3 regions of the Streptomyces sp. NPDC015131 genome follow, and region 3 is predicted to be linked to each of the others. Evidence: riboswitches for the same ligand, from Rfam matches in the RefSeq annotation. Region 3 holds a riboswitch; each other region holds the start of a gene.
What was found. Region 3 has a riboswitch for thiamine pyrophosphate ahead of thiC (phosphomethylpyrimidine synthase ThiC). Riboswitches for the same ligand answer to the same signal wherever they lie in the genome.
Positions count from the first base shown of each region.

Region 1 (4,585 bases), on a different contig from region 3:
GCCCTGACGGCGCTCGCGGTGCTGGTGTGGCGGATGACCGAACCGCCGGAGAACTATCTGCGGGACGTCACGGCCGGGGTGTTCGCCGCCTTCTACGTGCCGTTCCTGGCGACGTTCGTGGCGATGATGCTCACCGCGGACGACGGTCCGTGGCGGGTGCTGACGTTCCTGCTGCTGACGGTGGTCAGCGACACCGGCGCGTACGCCGTCGGCTGGCGTTTCGGCCGGACGAAGCTGGCGCCGCGCATCAGCCCCGGCAAGACCCGTGAGGGCCTGCTGGGAGCGGTGGCGTTCGCGATGGCGGCGGGCGCGCTGTGCATGGAGTTCGCCATCGACGGCGGCACCTGGTGGCAGGGGCTGCTGCTGGGCCTCGCGGTCGCGGCCAGCGCCACGCTGGGCGACCTCGGCGAGTCCATGATCAAGCGGGACCTGGGCATCAAGGACATGGGGACGCTGCTGCCCGGCCACGGCGGCATCATGGACCGGCTGGACTCCCTGCTGCCGACCGCCCCGGTGGTGTGGCTGCTGCTGGTGGTGTTCACCGGCTCGGGCTGACCCCGCCGAGGGGCGCCGCCGCCCGCCGGATCTCCGGCGGGACGGGCCGCGGCGCCGTCCGGTTACCCTGGAAGGGCTCGCCGCACCGGCGCGGCGGGCCCTTTCGGCTCCGCGCCCCGCGCGGGGATCATCCGGTGAGGTCTCCCGGCTCCCGTACCGCGGCCTCGTCCTACTGAGGAGTACCAGGTCATGCCACGCCCCGCCCCGGGAGAGCTCACCTTCGTCGCCCCGCGCGGAGCCACGAAGCCGCCGCGCCACCTCGCCGACCTGACGCCCGCCGAGCGCAAGGAGGCCGTCGCCGCGATCGGTGAGAAGCCGTTCCGCGCCAAGCAGCTCTCCCAGCACTACTTCGCGCGGTACGCGCACGACCCGGCGCAGTGGACGGACATCCCCGCCGCGTCCCGGGAGAAGCTGGCGGGCGAGCTGCTGCCCGACCTGATGTCGGTCGTCCGGCACATCTCGTGCGACGACGACACCACCCGCAAGACGCTGTGGCGGCTGCACGACGGGACGCTGGTCGAGTCGGTGCTGATGCGGTATCCCGACCGGGTCACCATGTGCATCTCCTCGCAGGCGGGCTGCGGCATGAACTGCCCGTTCTGCGCCACCGGCCAGGCCGGCCTCGACCGGAACCTGTCGACGGCCGAGATCGTGCACCAGATCGTGGACGGCATGCGCGCCCTGCGGGACGGCGAAGTGCCGGGCGGCCCGGCGCGGCTGTCCAACATCGTCTTCATGGGCATGGGCGAGCCGCTCGCCAACTACAAGCGGGTCGTCGGCGCGATCCGCCGCCTCACCGACCCCGAGCCGGACGGGCTCGGGCTGTCGCAGCGCGGCATCACCGTCTCCACCGTCGGCCTCGTCCCGGCCATGCTGCGCTTCGCCGACGAGGGCTTCAAGTGCCGCCTCGCCGTCTCGCTGCACGCCCCCGACGACGAGCTGCGCGACACCCTCGTGCCGGTGAACACCCGCTGGAAGGTCCGCGAGGTGCTGGACGCCGCCTGGGAGTACGCCGAGAAGTCGGGCCGCCGCGTCTCCATCGAGTACGCCCTGATCCGCGACATCAACGACCAGGCATGGCGCGGCGACCTCCTGGGCCGGCTGCTCAAGGGCAAGCGCGTCCACGTCAACCTGATCCCGCTCAACCCGACGCCCGGCTCCAAGTGGACCGCGTCCCGCCCCGAGGACGAGAAGGCGTTCGTGGAGGCCATCGCCTCCCATGGCGTCCCGGTCACCGTCCGTGACACCCGCGGGCAGGAGATCGACGGCGCCTGTGGACAGCTGGCGGCCGCCGAGAGGTGAGCTTGTACTCTGGGCTCGAACACACCTGCATATTCCGACAGGGGAGCGCCACAGCGCTGAGAGTGCGGTCGCCGCGTGCAGCACGCGGGCCGCAGACCCTCTGAACCTCGCCCAGGTCATTCTGGGTAGGAAGTTCGGTCGTTACTCGAGCTGTTGCGCCCTGCCCGCCGGACGGATCCGGTGGGCAGGGCCGCGTCTCTTCCTGGTCACACCCAGGAGGAACATCAGTGAGCACCACCACGAAGATCGCGGTCGGCGCCCTCGCCGCCGCGCTGGGCGTCACCACGCTCACCGCCTGCGGCGGTGACTCCGGCTCGGCCGGCGGCGACGGCGGCGCGAAGAAGCCGAAGACCGTGACGCTCGTCAGCCACGACTCCTTCAACGCCTCCCCGGCCGTCCTGAAGGAGTTCACCCGGCAGACCGGCTACACCGTCAAGGTCCTCAAGAGCGGCGACGCCGGCGAGGCCGTCAACAAGGCGATCCTCACCAAGGGCGCCCCGCAGGGCGACGTCTTCTTCGGCGTCGACAACACCCTGCTGTCCCGCGCGCTGGACAACGGCCTGTTCGAGCCGTACGAGGCCAAGGGCCTGGAGCGGGTCCCCGACGCCGTGCAGCTCGACAAGGGCGAGCACCGGGTGACCCCCGTCGACACCGGCGACATCTGCGTCAACTACGACAAGAAGTACTTCGCGGACAAGAAGCTGGCGCCGCCGAAGACCTTCGACGACCTCGCGAAGCCCGCCTACAAGGACCTCCTCGTCGTCGAGAACCCCGAGCGCTCCTCGCCCGGCCTCGGCTTCCTGCTCGGTACCGCCGCCCGGTACGGCGACGACGGCTGGCAGGACTACTGGAAGAAGCTCAAGGGCAACGGCGTGAAGGTCGTCGACAGCTGGGAGCTGGCCTACAACCAGGAGTTCTCCGGCTCCGCCGGCGGCCGGAAGGCGGGCGGCGACCGGCCGCTCGTCGTGTCGTACGCCTCCAGCCCGCCCGTCGAGGTGCTGTACGCCGACCCGCGGCCCACCGTGGCGCCGACCGGTGTGGCCACCGGCACCTGCTTCCGCCAGACCGAGTTCGCGGGCCTGCTGACCGGGGCGAAGAACCCCGACGGCGGCAAGGCCCTGATCGACTTCCTGATCGGCAAGAAGTTCCAGGAGGACATGCCGCTCCAGATGTTCGTGAACCCCGTCGCGAAGGACGCCGTCCTGCCCGAGCTGTTCACCCGGCACGGCGTCACGGTGGCCGACCCGTACACCGTCGCCGCCGGGAAGATCGCCCAGAAGCGCGACGGGTGGATCCAGGCATGGACCCCGCTCGTCCTGAAGTGACCCGGCCCGCAACGGCCCGGCCCACCGCCCCCCGGTCCGGCACCGGCCGGACCGGGGCCCGCGGCGGCGCGCTGCGGGCCGGGCTGATGGCCCTGCCCGTGGCGTTCTTCGCCGTCTTCTTCGCCTACCCCGTCGCCGCCATCACCGGCCGCGGGCTGCGCGCCGAGGACGGGGCCTGGCAGTTCGGGCGGCTCGGGGAGGTCCTCGGCCGACCGGACATCCTGGACGTGCTGTGGTTCACCACCTGGCAGGCGCTCGCCTCCACCGCGCTCACCCTGCTGATCGCGCTCCCCGGGGCGTATGTCTTCGCCCGCTTCGCCTTCCCCGGCAAGCAGGTCCTCCGGGCGGTCGTCACCGTGCCGTTCGTCCTGCCGACCGTCGTCGCCGGCACCGCGTTCCTCGCTGTCCTCGGCCGGGGCGGCCTGCTCGACGACCTGTGGGGCGTCCGGCTCGACACCACCGTGTGGGCCATCCTCCTCGCGCACGTCTTCTTCAACTACGCCGTCGTCGTCCGCACGGTCGGCGGCCTGTGGGCGCAGCTCGACCCCCGGCAGGAGGAGGCCGCCCGGGTCCTCGGCGCGTCCCGGCTCGGCGCCTGGCGGCGGGTGACCCTGCCCGCGCTCGGCCCCGCCGTGGCCGCCGCCGCGCTGATGGTCTTCCTCTTCACGTACACCTCCTTCGGCATCGTGCAGATCCTCGGCGGGCCCGCCTACCGGACGCTGGAGTCGGAGATCTACCGGCAGACCGCGCAGCTCCTCGACCTGCCGACCGCCGCGGTGCTGACGCTGGTCCAGTTCGCCGCCGTCGGCGCCATCCTCGCCGTCCACGCCCGGACGGTACGCCGGCGGGAGACCGCGCTGCGGCTGGTCGACCCGGCGCTCACCGCCCGCCCGCCGCGCGGAGCCGGGCAGTGGGCGCTGCTCGGCGGCGTCCTGCTCACCGTGGTGCTGCTGCTCCTGCTGCCGCTCGCGGTGCTCGTCCAGCGCTCCTTCGGCGGCGGGCTCGGCTACTACCGGGCCCTCCAGGACGCCGGCGCGAGCGGCGGCACCTTCCTCGTCCCGCCCGTCGAGGCCATCGGCAACTCCCTCCAGTACGCCCTGGCCGCCACCGCGATCGCCCTGGTGATCGGCGGCCTCGCCGCGGCGGCCCTCACCCGGCGCGCCGGGAAGGTGGTGCGGGGCTTCGACGCCCTGCTGATGCTGCCGCTCGGGGTGTCCGCCGTCACCGTCGGCTTCGGCTTCCTGATCACCCTGGACGAGCCGCCGCTGGACCTGCGCTCGTCGTGGATCCTGGTGCCGCTCGCCCAGGCCCTGGTCGGCGTCCCCTTCGTCGTACGGACCATGCTGCCGGTGCTGCGCGCGGTGGACGCCCGGCTGCGCGAGGCCGCCGCGGTGCTCGGCGCC
Region 1 covers NZ_JBIBVB010000009.1:113,497-118,081, reverse strand. The annotation lists gene ACF08D_RS30330 (phosphatidate cytidylyltransferase) at 1-555, shown strand, start outside; gene rlmN (23S rRNA (adenine(2503)-C(2))-methyltransferase RlmN) at 745-1,857, shown strand; TPP riboswitch at 1,887-2,007, shown strand; gene ACF08D_RS30320 (thiamine ABC transporter substrate binding subunit) at 2,085-3,182, shown strand; gene ACF08D_RS30315 (ABC transporter permease) at 3,269-4,585, shown strand, end outside.
Region 1: linked by a shared signal. The riboswitch ahead of ACF08D_RS30320 (thiamine ABC transporter substrate binding subunit) and the one ahead of thiC (phosphomethylpyrimidine synthase ThiC) in region 3 are both predicted to bind thiamine pyrophosphate.

Region 2 (4,585 bases), on a different contig from region 3:
ATCAGGCGCAGCGCTCGCGGACGCGGCGGGCCAGGTCGGCCGTGGCGGCGGCCGGGTCCTCCGCCTCGGTGATCGCCCGGACGACCACGATCCGGCGGGCCCCGGCGTCCAGCACCTGGTCCAGGTTGCCCGCGTCGATGCCGCCGATGGCGAACCACGGGCGGTCCTGGTCCAGCGAGGCGGCGTACCGCACGAGGTCCAGCCCCGGCGCGTACCGCCCGGGCTTGGTGGGCGTCGGCCAGCAGGGGCCCGTGCAGAAGTAGTCCACGCCCGGCTCCTTCACCGCCGCGTCGACCTCGGCGCGCGCGTGCGTGGAGCGGCCCACGAGCACCTCGTCGCCGAGGATGGCGCGGGCGGCCGGGACGGGCAGGTCGCCCTGGCCCAGGTGCAGGACGCCGGAGCCGATGGCGTGGGCGACGTCGGCCCGGTCGTTGACCGCGAGCAGCGTCCCGTGCCGGCGGCAGGCGTCGGCGAACACCGCGAGGTGCTCCAGCTCCTCGCCGGCCTCCATGCCCTTGTCGCGCAGCTGCACGACGTCCACCCCGGAGGAGAGCACCGCGTCGAGGAACTCGGGCAGGTCGCCCTGGCGCTTGCGGGCGTCCGTGCAGAGGTAGAGCCGGGCGTCGGCGAGCGTGGCGCGTGCGGTGGACATGAGGTCTTCCCCCCGGTTGCTGCGGCGGTGCGCGGCCGGGGCCGGGGACGGCTTCCCCCCGCCCCCGGCCCGTGGCACCACCTGGTGTCGGTGTTCGGCCCGGCGTGGTGCCGCCGGGTGCTTACCTGGACGTCAGACGGCGAGCGCCTGGGCGCGGCGCTTCACCTCCGTGCCGCGATTCTCGCTGAGCGCCTGCGCGGGCGTGCCCGGCAGGGTCGGGTCGGGGGTGAAGAGCCACTCGAGCATCTCTTCGTCGGTGAAGCCGTCGTCCTTCAGGAGCGTGAGGGTCCCGGAGAGGCCCTTCACCACCTTGCCGTCCTTGATGAAGGCGGCGGGCACCTGGAGCGCCCGGTTCTCACCCCGGCGCACGGCGATCAGCTGGCCCTCCTTGACCAGCTGGCGCACGCGCGTCACCTCGACATCGAGCATTTCCGCGATGTCGGGCAGGTGGAGCCAGGCGGGGACGAGAGCATCGATCTTTGCGTCAATCTCGGTCACAGGACAAGCGTGCCATCCCGCACTGACAGCCGGTAGCCGGGCTACGCCGGACCGGCCGCCGCTACCCCCGGGCGGCCGACTTCAGCGGGACGGCCGGGTCGGCGACCAGCGCCGGGTCGAGCGGGGTCCCCGCCTCGATCAGCTTGCGCCCCTGCGCCAGGTCGCGCGGGCGGCCCACAGCGAGCAGCGCCACCGGGGCGCCGTCCCGCAGCCACACCACCGACCAGGCCGGCTCGGCCGGGTCGCCCCGCCGGACCATGGTGTCGGCGCCCGCGTGGTGGCCCGCGTACTGCACGAACCGGCCGAACTGCTCCGACCAGAAGTACGGCACCGGGTCGTACGGCGGGGGCGCCTCGCCCACCACGGCGGCGGCCACCGTCCGGGGCCCCTGGAGGGCGTTGTCCCAGTGGTGCACCAGCAGCCGCTCGCCGTAGCGGGCGGACGGGAAGGAGGCGCAGTCGCCCACGGCGTACACGTCGGGCGCGGACGTGCGCAGCCGGTCGTCCGCGACGATCGCGCCCTCCGGGCCGAGGGCGACCCCGGAGCCGGCCAGCCACCCGGTGGCGGGCCGGGCGCCGATGCCGACGACCACGGCGTCGGCGGGCAGCAGCCGGCCGTCCTCCAGGGCGACCTCGCCCGCCTCGACGTGACCCACGCGCGCGTGGGTCAGCAGCCGCGCGCCGCTCTCCTCGTACCAGGCGGCCATCGGCGCGGCGACCTCGCCGGGCAGCGCCCCGGCGAGCGGGCGGTCCGCGGCCTCGACGACCGTGACGGCGCAGCCGGCCTCCCGGGCGGCGGTGGTGAACTCGGCGCCGATCCAGCCCGCGCCGACCACCACCACGTCCCGCTTCCCGGCCAGCACCGGGCGCAGCCGCTCGGCGTCGTCGAGGGTGCGCAGCAGGTGGACGCCGGGAACGCCCCCGGCGCCGGGCAGTGCGACGGGCCGGGCCCCGGTGGCGACGACCAGCACGTCGTACGGGACGGGCCCGGCCTCGGTGTCCAGCTCGTGGTCGCCGGGGCGCAGCGCGGTCACCTCGACGCCCAGGCGCAGTTCGATGCCGAGGGCCTCGAAGTCGACGTCGAAGGCCGACCCCTCCGCCGTACCGAGGAGGACCGCCTTGGACAACGGGGGCCGGTCGTACGGCTGGTGCGGTTCGGCGCCGATCACGCGCACGGGGCCGGTGAAGCCCTTCTCGCGCAGCGCCACGGCCGTCTGCACACCCGCCATGCCGGCGCCGACGACGACGACGCGCCGCTCTGCTTGCATCCGCTCGTTCACCCGCCCACCTTACGCAGCTGACGCTTTGTCAGGAAGGGAGCTGTTCCACCCAGCCTCGTTCGCCGAGCGGGGGCGCCGGGGTGAAGCTCCCTTACTGCGGGCCGGGGGGTGGGGTTAGTCTGGCCACCGCAGAGCACACGCGGGAGCCCGGACGCACCGGGCTGAGAGGGAGGCTGGGACGGCCTCCGACCGTACGAACCTGATCCGGGTCATGCCGGCGAAGGGAGGGGCTGGACGCCCATGCATCCACGTACGTCAGACGTCCTCGTCGTCGGGGGCGGAATCATCGGCCTGGTCACGGCCTGGCGGGCGGCGCAGCGCGGCCTGCGGGTCGCGCTGGCCGACCCCGAACCGGGCGGCGGGGCCGCGCAGGTCGCCGCGGGCATGCTCGCCGCCGTCACCGAACTGCACTACGGCGAGGAGACGCTCCTCGGGCTCAACCTGGAGTCGGCCCGCCGCTACCCGGACTTCGTCGCCGAGCTGGAGGACGCGTCCGGCGGCGTCGGCACCGGCTACCGCGCGTGCGGCACGCTCGCCGTGGCCCTGGACGCCGACGACCGGGCCCACCTGCGGGAGCTGCACGCCCTGCAGCAGCGCTCCGGGCTGGCCTCGGAGTGGCTGACCGGCCGCGAGTGCCGCCGCCTGGAGCCGATGCTGGCGCCCGGCGTGCGGGGCGGGCTCCGGGTCGACGGCGACCACCAGGTCGACCCGCGGCGGCTGGCGGCCGCCCTGCTGGCCGCCTGCGAGCGCGCCGGGGTGGTCCTGCACCGTGCCTGGGCGCGGCGTCTCCTGGTGGCCGGCGACCGGGCGGCCGGGGCGGTGCTGGAGGACGGCACCGAGCTGGGCGCCGCCCAGGTGGTGCTGGCGGCCGGCAGCCTGAGCGGCCGGCTCGACGGCGTCCCGCGGGACGTGCTGCCGCCGGTCCGCCCGGTCAAGGGTCAGGTGCTGCGGCTGTCGGTGCCCGCCGCGTACGCCCCCTTCCTGAGCCGTACGGTCCGGGCGGTCGTGCGCGGCGGCCAGGTGTACCTGGTGCCGCGCGAGAACGGCGAGCTGGTCGTCGGCGCCACCAGCGAGGAGCTGGGCTGGGACACCACGGTCACCGCGGGCGGGGTGTACGAGCTGCTGCGCGACGCGCACGAGCTGGTGCCGGGCATCACCGAGCTGGCACTGACCGAGACCCGCGCGGGTCTGCGGCCCGGCTCCCCCGACAACGCGCCCCTGCTCGGCCCCACCCGGCTGCCGGGACTGCACCTGGCGACCGGGCACTACCGCAACGGGGTGCTGCTGACCCCGGTCACGGGCGAGGTGATGGCCACCGTCCTGACCACCGGGGAGCTGCCCGCGGAGGCCCGCGCCTTCGCCCCCGGCCGCTTCCGGTCCGCCGCCGGCGCCCCCTCCCTCTCTCCCGCAGGAGTGTCATGAACGTCTCCGTCAACGGCGAGGCCCGACAGCTCGCCGGCCCCACCACCCTGGACGCCCTGGTGGCCACGCTCACCTCGGCGACGTCCGGGGTCGCCGCCGCCGTCAACGAGACCGTCGTCCCGCGCGGCCAGTGGGCCGGGACCCGGCTCGGCGAGGGCGACCGGGTCGAGGTCCTCACCGCCGTACAGGGAGGCTGAACCATGGCGGACGACCGTCTGACCATCGCCGGGACCACCTTCGACTCCCGGCTGATCATGGGCACGGGCGGGGCACCCAGCCTCGACGTGCTGGAGCGCTCCCTGGCCGCCAGCGGCACCGAGCTGACCACCGTCGCGATGCGCCGCCTCGATCCCACCGTGCAGGGCTCCGTCCTGTCCGTCCTCGACTCCCTCGGCATCCGCGTCCTGCCCAACACGGCGGGCTGCTTCACCGCCGGCGAGGCCGTGCTGACGGCCCGGCTCGCGCGGGAGGCGCTCGGCACGGACTGGATCAAGCTGGAGGTCGTCGCCGACGAGCGGACCCTGCTGCCCGACCCGATCGAGCTGCTGGACGCGGCCGAGACCCTGGTCGACGACGGGTTCACGGTCCTGCCGTACACCAACGACGACCCCGTGCTGGCCCGGAAGCTGGAGGACGCCGGGTGCGCGGCGATCATGCCGCTGGGCTCGCCCATCGGCTCCGGCCTCGGCATCCGCAACCCGCACAACTTCCAGCTGATCACCGAGCACGCGCGC
Region 2 covers NZ_JBIBVB010000002.1:326,494-331,078, forward strand. The annotation lists gene thiE (thiamine phosphate synthase) at 2-652, opposite strand; gene ACF08D_RS06840 (Rv2175c family DNA-binding protein) at 785-1,150, opposite strand; gene ACF08D_RS06845 (NAD(P)/FAD-dependent oxidoreductase) at 1,212-2,417, opposite strand; TPP riboswitch at 2,559-2,672, shown strand; gene thiO (glycine oxidase ThiO) at 2,670-3,851, shown strand; gene thiS (sulfur carrier protein ThiS) at 3,848-4,048, shown strand; gene ACF08D_RS06860 (thiazole synthase) at 4,052-4,585, shown strand, end outside.
Region 2: linked by a shared signal. The riboswitch ahead of thiO (glycine oxidase ThiO) and the one ahead of thiC (phosphomethylpyrimidine synthase ThiC) in region 3 are both predicted to bind thiamine pyrophosphate.

Region 3 (4,585 bases):
GCGATCTTGTACGTGATGACGCCGGTCTTCACATCGTCCCGGTTCGGCAGACCCAGGTGTTCCTTGGGCGTGACGTAGCAGAGCATCGCGGTGCCCCACCAGGCGATCATGGCCGCGCCGATGCCCGAGGTGATGTGGTCGTAGGCCGGGGCCACATCGGTGGTCAGCGGGCCGAGCGTGTAGAACGGCGCCTCCTCGCAGATCTCCTGCTGGAGGTCGATGTTCTCCTTGATCTTGTGCATGGGGACGTGCCCCGGGCCCTCGATCATGGTCTGGACGTGGTGCCGCTTGGCGATCTGGTTCAGCTCACCGAGCGTCCGCAGCTCGGCGAACTGCGCCTCGTCGTTGGCGTCCGCGATCGAACCGGGCCGCAGCCCGTCGCCGAGCGAGTACGTCACGTCGTACGCGGCGAGGATCTCGCACAGCTCATCGAAGTTCTCGTAGAGGAACGACTCCTTGTGGTGCGCCAGGCACCACGCGGCCATGATCGAGCCGCCCCGGGAGACGATGCCGGTCTTGCGGCGGGCGGTCAGCGGCACATACCGCAGCAGCACACCGGCGTGGACGGTCATGTAGTCCACGCCCTGCTCGGCCTGCTCGATGACCGTGTCCTTGTAGATGTCCCAGGTCAGCTCCTCGGCCTTGCCGTCGACCTTCTCCAGGGCCTGGTACAGCGGCACGGTGCCGATCGGCACGGGGGAGTTGCGCAGCACCCATTCACGGGTGGTGTGGATGTTGCGGCCGGTGGAGAGGTCCATGACCGTGTCGGCACCCCAGCGGGTCGCCCAGGTCATCTTCTCCACCTCCTCCTCGATCGAGGAGGTGACCGCCGAGTTGCCGATGTTGGCGTTGACCTTCACCAGGAACCGCTTGCCGATGATCATCGGCTCGATCTCCGGGTGGTTGACGTTCGCCGGCAGGACCGCGCGGCCGGCCGCGATCTCCTCGCGCACCACCTCGGGGGAGACGTTCTCGCGGAGCGCGACGTACTCCATCTCCGGTGTGACCTCGCCCCGGCGGGCGTAGGCGAGCTGCGTCACCGCCTGGCCGTCCCGGCCCCGGCGCGGCTGGCGCGGGCGGCCGGGGAACACGGCGTCGAGGTTGCGCAGCCCGCCGCGCGGCGAGGTGTGCTTGATCCCGTCGTCCTCGGGGCGGACCGGACGGCCCGCGTACTCCTCCGTGTCCCCCCGCCCGATGATCCAGTTCTCCCGGAGCGGGGGCAGACCACGGCGGACGTCGGTCTCGACGTTCGGGTCGGTGTACGGCCCGGACGTGTCGTACAGCGTCACGTCCTTGCCGTTGGTGAGGTGCACCTTGCGGACCGGCACCCGGAGGTCGGGGCGCGAGCCCTCGACGTACCCCTTATGCCATCCGATGGACTTCCCGGCCTCGTCGTTCTGGTTCGAGGCAGGCGTGCGTGCGTCCTGAACGGTCATCGTGACCTACTCCCTACGCCGGCATTACCCGGTAACAGGTTCGGCGGTCGACGCAGCGGTCTCCGTACCCCTCGTACGGATGTCAGCGCCCTCTCAGCCCGGTGCTCCGAGCTCCCGCGTGTACAAATGTGCCACCACGCTAGCGCCCTCCCGGCCACGCTGAACAGAGGGCCCCTGCCGTTCTTGCGATGATCGGTCGGTGACTTCTTCGCAGCAGCCCCCCGAGCCGACCGGACAGGCACATGGTCATACGCCGAACCATGCCCATGCGCACGTCCACAGTCATGGCCCCGCCGCGCCGGTCTCCCGGCACCTGCGCAAGGTCATCGCCGCGGTCCTGATCCCCTTCGCCACGGCCGTCCTGGTGGGGCTCGCCGTCCTCTGGCCCGGTGGCGCACCGGCCCACGAGCGCACCGGGGTCGGCTTCGACCGGCAGACCGAGCAGGGCACGGTGGTCCGGGTCGACCGGGTCGACTGCAAGGACGTCAACGCCGCGCAGGTCCCGCCGACCGGCGACACGACCACCCCCGAGGGGCGCGAGGCGGTCAACGCCCAGCAGGGGCAGTGCGCCAAGGCCACGGTGGAGGTCACCACCGGCAAGGACAAGGGCCGCACCTTCGTCGAGGTCGTCCAGCCCGACGCCCCCCGCCAGCTGGAGGAGGGCCAAGGAGTGGTGGTGGCCTACGCGCCCGACGCCCCCCGCGACCTCCAGTACTCGGTCACCGATGTGAACCGCAAGGTGCCGATGCTGCTGCTCGCGGGCATCTTCGCGCTGGCGGTGGTGGCCGTGGGACGGATGCGCGGGGTGATGGCCCTGGTGGCGCTCACGGTGAGCTTCGCCGTCCTGACGCTGTTCATCCTGCCCGCCATCCTCCAGGGCTCGAACCCGCTGCTGGTGGCGGTGGTCGGATCGAGCGCCATCATGCTGATCGCGCTCTACAGCTGTCACGGCCTGACGGCGCGCACCTCGGTGGCCGTGCTCGGGACGCTGATCTCGCTGCTGCTGATCGGGCTGCTCGGCTCGCTGTTCATCGACTGGGCCTCACTCACCGGCAACACCGACGACAACACGGGCCTCATCCACGGCCTGTACCCGAACATCGACATGTCCGGCCTGCTGCTGGCCGGGGTCATCATCGGTTCGCTCGGTGTCCTGGACGACGTGACGGTGACGCAGACCTCGGCGGTGTGGGAGCTGCGCCAGGCGGACCCCACCATGGGGCCGCGCGCCCTGTACCGCGCCGGTATCCGGATCGGCCGCGACCACATCGCCTCGGTGGTGAACACCCTCGTCCTCGCCTACGCGGGCGCGGCGCTGCCCCTGCTGCTGCTCTTCTCGATCGCGCAGAGCAGTGTGGGGACGGTCGCCAACAGCGAGCTGGTCGCGGAGGAGATCGTACGGACCCTCGTGGGGTCGATCGGCCTCGTGGCCTCGGTGCCGGTCACCACCGCGCTGGCCGCCCTGGTGGTCTCGGCCGACCGGCCGGACCGGGCGGCACCGGCTCCGGTACGCGGCGGCAGGGGCCGGCGGCGCAAGAAGTAGCCCGCGGTACGAGGAGAACCGGCCGCCCGAAGGACCCGGCCCGCCACCCGTCACGCGCCGGGCACCCGTCACGCGCCCGGCACCCGTCACGCGCCCGCCACCCGCCACGTGCCCGGCGCCGTCCACCGCGCACCCGTCTCAGCCGGCGTTCTCCTCGGCGAGGATCCGGCCCAGGGCCTCCTCCAGGTAGTCCTCGAAGTCACCGAGCGCCCGCTCCTGCCCCAGCGGCACCAGCTTGTCCGTACGGTCGAGGAAGGCCACGAGGGGCGGCGCGCTCGACCGGAACAGCGCCCGGTCGGCCCCGACCTGGAGCCGGATGCTGACGTCGGCGAGGTCCTCGGGGCCGGTGGGCGCGATGTGCACATCGCCGTCGCCGGAGGGCCCGTTGATGCCGTCGAGCAGCAACTCCCTGCCGAAGGCCCAGGTCACCGGCGCGTCACCCGGCAGGTGAAACGTCATCCGGACGGCGAACGGATCTCTCGTCTCGTACCCCAGCTCGACCGGAATCCGGAAGGAGAGCTCCTCCGAGACGACGAAGCTCATCAGGACCTCGGCTTGAACCGACTCGCGCATCTGTACCCCGCAATGGCTGAAAGCAGTGGTGAACAACGGCTGATGAAGATCGGTGAGAAAAGCGGCGGGTAAATCGGCCGGTAATGATCCGTGCCGGCCTCTTGACGCAATCGTCCTGTACGCACTACAGGATCACAAGGAGTGATTTTTCAGATACTGATAGACAACGCAACCGAGTTGACGAGGTTCCCCACCTCCCGGCGCAGCCGGTCCACCGTGGGCAGCAACCGGTGCTCCTGGCAGGAGGGCACGGAAATGGCCAAGGTCGCGGCGGCGGAACCCGCCGAGAGGGGGATGGCCGCGCAGACCGTGCCGAGCGCGTATTCCTGCCGCTCCACCACAGGTCGCACCTGGTCGGCGCCCCTGAGCCTGCTGAGCCGGCCGAGCAGCGCCCCCTCGTCACGGACGGTGTACGGCGTGATCGGCCGCACCGGATGGCGGTCCAGGTGGTCCTGGCGGGCGGGCTCGTCGAGCTGGCTCAGCAGGCACTGGCCGATGGCGTGGGCATGGCCCGTCGCACGGAAGTCGGCCCACTCGTCGACGGCGGGTGCCCCGGGCGTGTCGGACACGGAGACGATCTCGATCTCCCCGTCGCGGTAGACGGCGAAGTACACCGGCACACCGAGGGTGTCGCGCCAGTGCGCCAGCGAGCTCTCGATCTTGCTGCGACGATTCTGCAGTGCTCCGCCGCGCACCAGCCGCTCCACCGCGTCACCGAGGACGAACACCCCGCCCTCCCGGCGCAGATAGCCCTCGTGGGTGAGGGTGCGCAGCAGGTGGTACGCGGTCGGCAGCGGCAGCCCCGCCTCCCGGGCCAGTTGCTTGGCGGGCGCGCCGTCGGCGTGCGACCCCACCGCCTCCAGCAGGCGCAACGCCCGCTGTACGGACCCGATCAGGGTCGGCCGGGGACCGGCGGGAGACGCGGGGGCGGGGACGGACGCGGAGACGGGGGCGGAGACGGGGGCGGGAAAGCCGGCACTACGGGGAGGGCCGGCGGAGTGCGGTGCCGTGGCCATGGTCACCCCCAGGCGTT
Region 3 covers NZ_JBIBVB010000005.1:517,837-522,421, reverse strand. The annotation lists gene thiC (phosphomethylpyrimidine synthase ThiC) at 1-1,436, opposite strand, end outside; TPP riboswitch at 1,430-1,564, opposite strand; gene ACF08D_RS22540 (YibE/F family protein) at 1,636-2,979, shown strand; gene ACF08D_RS22535 (SsgA family sporulation/cell division regulator) at 3,118-3,552, opposite strand; gene ACF08D_RS22530 (IclR family transcriptional regulator) at 3,702-4,568, opposite strand.